2 regions of the Agromyces sp. NBRC 114283 genome follow, and region 2 is predicted to be linked to the other one. Evidence: predicted binding sites of a transcription regulator. Region 2 holds the regulator's gene; the other holds the start of a gene.

What was found. Region 2 encodes HspR, which represses chaperone genes until heat shock. Its sites were predicted from a motif close to AAGTTGAGTCNNNNNGACTCAACTT; they were not measured.
Region 1: the regulator HspR is predicted to act here: its motif matches at 1,446-1,470, upstream of QSJ60_RS05290 (Hsp20/alpha crystallin family protein).

The regions. Positions count from the first base shown of each region.
Region 1 covers NZ_BSQP01000001.1:1,112,002-1,115,202, reverse strand. The annotation lists gene pbp4b (penicillin binding protein PBP4B) at 1-889, shown strand, start outside; gene QSJ60_RS05290 (Hsp20/alpha crystallin family protein) at 959-1,393, opposite strand; gene QSJ60_RS05285 (methylated-DNA--[protein]-cysteine S-methyltransferase) at 1,517-2,029, opposite strand; gene QSJ60_RS05280 (hypothetical protein) at 2,114-3,201, shown strand, end outside.
Region 2 covers NZ_BSQP01000001.1:529,535-532,735, forward strand. The annotation lists gene QSJ60_RS02540 (nucleotide exchange factor GrpE) at 1-419, shown strand, start outside; gene QSJ60_RS02545 (DnaJ C-terminal domain-containing protein) at 556-1,542, shown strand; gene QSJ60_RS02550 (heat shock protein transcriptional repressor HspR) at 1,545-1,961, shown strand; gene QSJ60_RS02555 (hypothetical protein) at 2,014-2,760, opposite strand; gene QSJ60_RS02560 (class I SAM-dependent methyltransferase) at 2,834-3,201, shown strand, end outside.

The DNA.
Region 1 (3,201 bases), 580 kb from region 2:
GCAGCTGATGCTGAACGGCGGCGTCTACGACGGTCGCGAGTACTTCCCGACGGACGTGGCGGATGCCTTCGTGCAGCCCTTCGCGGTGAGCCCCTCCGGGCTCGGGGCCTCGACCATCGGGCTCGGCTGGCGCCTGCACTCGCAGAACGCGGCCGCGTACTACTACTTCAACTGGGGCCCGAGCCGCAGCACCTACGGTCACCAGGGGTGGACGGGCACGCTCACCGTGATCGACCCGCTGCACCAGATGACGATCACGATCCTCACGAACATGCGGCACTCGCCGGTCGTCAGCCCGCCGAACGGCTTCGCCGGGGCGGACTACGACGTGTCCGACCTCGCGCCGGTCTCGGCGATGGTGTACCGCGCCCTCGTGGGCGACGAGCCCGACTTCACCGCCGAGCGGACGGTCGCCGCCGTGGACCCGGTGACCGTGAATCACGGCACGAGCGAGGCCGATGCGCTCGCCGCGCTGCCCGCGACCGTCGTCGTCCGCGACGAGGACGGGGCCGACCACGAGCTGCCCGTCGCCTGGTCGCTCGCGGGATACGACGGAGCCCGCGCGGGCGACTACGCCGCCACGGGCGAGCTGCAGCGACCGGCCTGGCTGGTGGCCGCCGACGGTGCCGAGCCGCTCACCGCCCAAGCGACGGTGACGGTGCGGGCGGCCGAGGAGCCGGGCACCGGCGGTCCCGGCACGGGCGAGCCGGGGACGGGTCAGCCCGGAACGGGCGGGCCGGGCACCGGCCAGGGCGGCGACTCGTCGTCCGGCGACCTCGCGGAGACCGGCATTACGGCCGGACTCTGGGCCGGACTCGGTGCGCTCGTGCTCGCGCTCGGCGCACTCCTCGCCGGTCTCGGCATCCGTCGCCGCCGCGCGACGCGATAGCCCGACGGCCAGGAACCGGAACGGGGCGGTGCGCCGTGCGCACCGCCCCGTTCTCCGTCTCGCCGCGGCTCAGCTCGCCGCGACCTCCTTGGGCGCGTCCGCGCCGGCGGCCTGACGCACCTCGACCTTGCGCGGCTTCGCCCGCTCGGAAACAGGAAGCAGCACGCTCAGCACGCCGTTGTCGTAGTGGGCGCTGATCGACGCGGTGTCGATCCCCTCGCCGACGCTCAGCTGGCGGAGGAACGAGCCGCTCGGCCGCTCGTGCGCGAGCCACTTCACGCCCTCGTCGCCGCGCAGCGTGCGCTCGGCGCGGATGGTCAGCAGCTGGCCGTCGATGTCGATGTCGATCGAGCCCGGGTCGACGCCGGGGAGATCGGCGGAGAGCACGTAGTGATCGCCGTCGCGGTGCAGATCGATCGGCATCATGCGCGGCCCCTGCCGCGAGTCGAGCATGGTGGCCGCGAGCCGGTCGAGGTCGCGGAACGGGTCCCAGGTCAGTGCCATGAGCGTCTCCTCTCACTCGGTGCGGGCCGCGGGTGAGCGGCCCGAGGTTTCAGAGTTGAGTCGCATCGACTCAACACAGCCAGATTAGCACTCGACCCAGGAGAGTGCCAACGCTGCGAGGGCTCAGAACAGCCGCCGCTGCGCCACCACCTCGGCGCCCTCGAGCTCGAGCAGCGTCCGCTTGCGCTCCAGCCCGCCCGCATAGCCCGTGAGCGAGCCGTCGGCGCCGACGACCCGGTGGCACGGCACCAGGATGCTGATCGGATTGTGGCCGACCGCGCGCCCCACCATGCGGGCCAGGTTCCGGTCGCCGAGCCGGAGCGCGAGCTCGCCGTACGTCGTGGTCTCGCCGAACGGGATCTCCCGCAACATCGCCCACACCCGGTGCTCGAACTCGTCGCCCGCCGGATCCATCGGCACGTCGAAGTCGCGGCGGTGCCCGGCGAGGTAGTCGTCGAGCTGCCGCGCGAGCTCCGTGAGCAGCGGGTCGGCCGAGGCATCCGCCGACGCCCCCAGCGAGCCCGCGGCCGGCGGGTGCCAGTGCGCCGGGAAGTAGAGTCCGGCGATCCCGCCCGAGTCCGCGACGACGAGCAGCTCGCCGAGCGCGGTCGGCAGGGTGGCATGGCGGCGGGTCATGCCCCCATTCTCGCCGCGCCGCGGCGGGCGGGAGCCGCATCGGACAGCGGATTTCGGACCTCTGCGCCGGACTAGGCTGATCGGATGCCTCAGCTCCCCCGCGTCGCCGGCGCGCACCTCGTCGGATCCGTCAACCAGCCCACCGCCGAGACTGTCTTCCGCCTGGCGGCGGGCGAGCTCGGCGCGGCGCTGCCCCGCATCCCCGACGGCGAGGTGGGCGAGCGCTTCCACTGGATCCTCTTCCAGGGCGCCGCGTTCGACCGCGTCGCCGGGCTCGTGCGCGCGCCCATCGACCCGATCGTCGTCGCCGGCTTCGACCTGCGGCCGCTCCTGCTCGACGGCACGGTGCCGGCCGAGGAGCTGTCGTTCGGCCCGCTCGGCTACGCGGCCGCCGCGATCGAGAGCCACGCCGAGTTCGTGCGGCTGCGGGAGGCGGGCGTCATCCCCGACGGCACCCGCTTCCAGGTCTGCCTGCCCTCGCCGCTCGCGCCGGTGACGAGCTTCGTGGCGCCGGACGATCGCGCCGCCGTGTATCCGGCCTACGCCGCGGCGCTCGTCGGGGAGCTGCGCGCGATCGCGGCGGCGATCCCCGCCGAGGACCTCGCGGTGCAGCTCGACCTCGCCACCGAGTTCGCCTACCTCGAGGGCATCAGCCTCGGCGGCGGTCCGCTCGAGGCCTTCTTCGCGGCCGCGGACGGCGCAGCCGACGACCGCGGCGCCGACGCGCTCGCAACCGAGGTCGCGCGCCTCGCCGCCGAGCTCGCCGACGCCGTGCCGGCGGGCGCCGAGCTCGGCTTCCACCTCTGCTACGGCGACGTCGGCGAGAAGCACTTCGTCGAGCCGCAGGACGCCGGCCGCCTCGTCGCCGTCGCCAACGCGCTCGGCACCGCCGTCTCCCGGCGCATCGACTGGGTGCACCTGCCGGTGCCGATCGAGCGGACGGATGCCGCCTACGCGGCCCCGCTCGCAGGCTGGGCGCTGCCCACCGCGACGACGCCGTTCCTGGGGCTCGTGCACCACGAGGACGGGGTCGACGGCGCACTTGCCCGCCTCGCCCCCGCGCGCGAGGCGTTCGCCGCCGCGGGCGTCACCGAGTTCGGCATCGGCACCGAGTGCGGCTTCGGCCGCGGGCCCGCCGAGCGCACCGCCGGGCTGCTCGCCCTGCACCGGGA
Region 2 (3,201 bases):
AGCCGAACGACGAGCACCTCGCCGACCTCAAGCGGGTGACCGCCGAGTACGCCAACTACCGCAAGCGCACCGAGCAGAACCGCGAGCTCGAGCGCGACCGGGCGGTCGGCCAGACGGTCGCCGCGCTGCTGCCCGTGCTCGACGACCTCGACCGGGCCGAGAAGCACGGCGACCTCGAGGGCGACACCGCCTTCGGCACGATCGCCGCGAAGCTCCGCCAGGTCACCGAGCGGCTCGGCCTGGTGCGCTTCGGCGCGGTCGGCGAGCCGTTCGACCCGCAGCTGCACGAGGCGATCTTCCAGCAGCCCGCCGACGACGTGGAGGTCGACACGGTCGCCGACGTCGTCGAGACCGGGTACCAGCTGGGCGAGGTCCAGCTGCGGCCGGCCAAGGTCGTGGTGAAGAGCCCGCAGGGCTGAGCCCCGGCAGACCGCCCCACGAGACGGGAGGAGATTCGCGCCAGGGGAGGATGGGATCGTTCGATCCGACCTCCGCCGCAGCGAATCTCCTCCCGCACTCATTCAGATACGACAGACTTCAAGAAAGGAGGTGCCGATGGCCAGTCAGGACTGGTTCGACAAGGACTTCTACCAGGTGCTCGGCGTCTCCAAGGACGCGAGCGACAGCGAGATCAAGAAGGTCTACCGCAAGCTCGCGCGCAAGTACCACCCAGACCAGAACCCCGGCGACGCCGCCGCGGAGGCGAAGTTCAAGGAGATCTCCGAGGCGAACGCCGTGCTCTCCGACCCCGAGCAGCGCAAGGAGTACGACGCCATCCGGGCGATGGGCTCCGGGGCGCGCTTCACGGCGCCCGGCGCCGGCGGCCAGGGCGGCTTCGAGGACGTCTTCGGCGGCATGTTCAACCAGGGCGGCGGCGGCCAGCGCTACACCTTCCAGCAGGGCGGCGACTACGACGACCTGCTCGGCGGGCTCTTCGGCGGCGGCCGCTTCGGGCAGCCCTCCGGAGGATACCGAGGCTTCGGCGGGCCGACCCGCGGGCGCGACGTCACGGCGACGACCACGCTCGACTTCATCACGGCGACCAAGGGCGAGCAGATCACCCTGCAGACCTCCGACGGCAAGCCGATCACGGTGCGCATCCCGGCCGGCGTCGCCGACGGGCAGAAGATCAAGCTCCGCGGCAAGGGCCACCCCTCGCCCGACGGCGGCGAGACCGGCGACCTCATCCTCACCGTGCACGTGCGCAAGCACCCGGTCTTCGAGCGCGACGGGCTGAACCTCCGCGTCACCGTGCCCGTGACGTTCACCGAGGCCGCGCTCGGCGCCACGATCCAGGTGCCGACCCTCGGCGGCGACCCCGTCAAGCTGCGGGTCGCCCCCGGCACCCCGAGCGGACGGGTGCTGCGCGTCAAGGGCCGCGGCGTCGAGACGAAGAAGGGCACCGGCGACCTGCTCGCCGTCGTGCAGATCGCCGTCCCCTCCCACCTCTCGAAGGAGGCGAAGGAGGCCGTCGAGGCGCTCGCCGCCGCCCTCCCCGACGAGGACCCGCGCGAAGACCTGCTCGCCAAGGCGCGGAGCTAGCCGTGAACGAGACGAGCCCGCTCTTCGTGATCTCGGTCGCGGCCGAGCTCGCGGGCATGCACCCGCAGACCCTCCGGCAGTACGACCGGCTCGGGCTCGTGTCGCCCACCCGCACCGCCGGCAAGTCGCGCCGCTACTCCATGCGCGACGTCGTGCAGTTGCGCGAGATCGCCCAGCTCTCGGCCGAGGGCGTGAGCCTCGAGGGTATCCGCCGGGTGCTCGGCCTCGAAGACGAGGTGCAGAGCCTGCGCGCCCGGGTGCGCGAGCTCGAGGCCGCGCTCGCCGACGAGATGCTGAACCGGCCGGGTCGCCGCGTGTTCGCCGCAGGTTCGGCCGGTGAAGTCGTCACCCTCAAGGCCGGCACGCGCGTGCGCCGCGAGAACGCGCTCGTCGTCTGGCGCCCGCTCGAGCACGAGTAGCGCCCCGACCGCGGCGAAGCGCGGCGGCCAGCGCCGAACGCGCGCAGCCGGCTCAGCGCCCCCAGGCCTCGGCAGGCGCCTCGATGACGTCGTACGGCCGCGAGCTCCAGTGCGTGCCGTAGCCGTAGTGGCTCGAGGCCCACGGCGAGGCCCAGATCGCCTGCGCCGTCGCGTCGGCGGAGTCGCCGCGCTGCAGCGCGGCGTCGACGGCCGGGTACCGTCCGGAGCGCAGGTTCTCGGCGGCGTAGTACGCCGCGACGGCGAGGTCAGGGTAGCTCCCCAGCCCTGAGCCTCCGCCCGAGCCCTGCCCGTTGTTGAGCGGGTTGTTGCGGTTCCACCAGTTGTCGGCGCCGTTCTCCTGGCGCATCCAGCGCATCATGAACGTGACGTTCTCTTCGGTCACCGGCCAGTCGCCCTCGATCAGCACGAGCTTCGCCCAGTCGAGGTTGGTGCCGCCCGCCACGAGGGTCTGGGTGCCCGTGGACGCGACGTACGACTCCTCGGCGACGCCGGGCAGGGCCGCGGCGTCGTGCACCTCGATCGACTGCACCGCGTCGGCGACGGTGTCGGCCGATCCGTCGGCGACGAGGGCCACGGCCGCCGGGTCGGGGGCCGGCGAGCTCGGTGCCAGCGCGAGCCCCGCGGTCGTGCCGAGCACGACGACGGAGGCGAAGAGGGCCGCGAAGCGGCGGGCGACGGGCGGCCGTGCGGCGTCGCTGCGGGGTCGCTCGCGCGCCGCCGCACCGGGGTTCGGGGCGACGGCCGGGTCGGTGGAGCGGGGGAACCGGCGGTGACGCATGCGGATGCGAGGGTAGCAAACCCGACTGGATCCCTCCAGAGCGCGCCCAGTCGGCGCCGGGTAGCCTGCCGAGGTGGACTTCACTGCGCTGCGCCGGCATCCCGACGTCGAGGGGCCCGGGCTCGAGGCATCCGATGCCGCCGACCGGCTGATCCTCGACGAGGCGAGGGCGGCCGTCGGGGCGCTCGCGCCCGGTGAGCTCGTCGTCATCGACGACGCCTTCGGGGCCCTCGCGCTCGGCGCGGTGGACCTCGGCGCGCACGAGGTGCGCGTGCACCAGGACCCGATCACGGGCGAGCGCGCGCTCGCCGAGAACGCCGCCCGGCTCGGGCTCGCGCACGAGGTGCGCTCGGAGCCGCTCGCGCCGGCGCTCGTCGCCGGGGCGCGGCTCGTGCTGCTGCGGCTGCCGCGCTCCCTCGACCGGCTCGACGAGATCGCCGA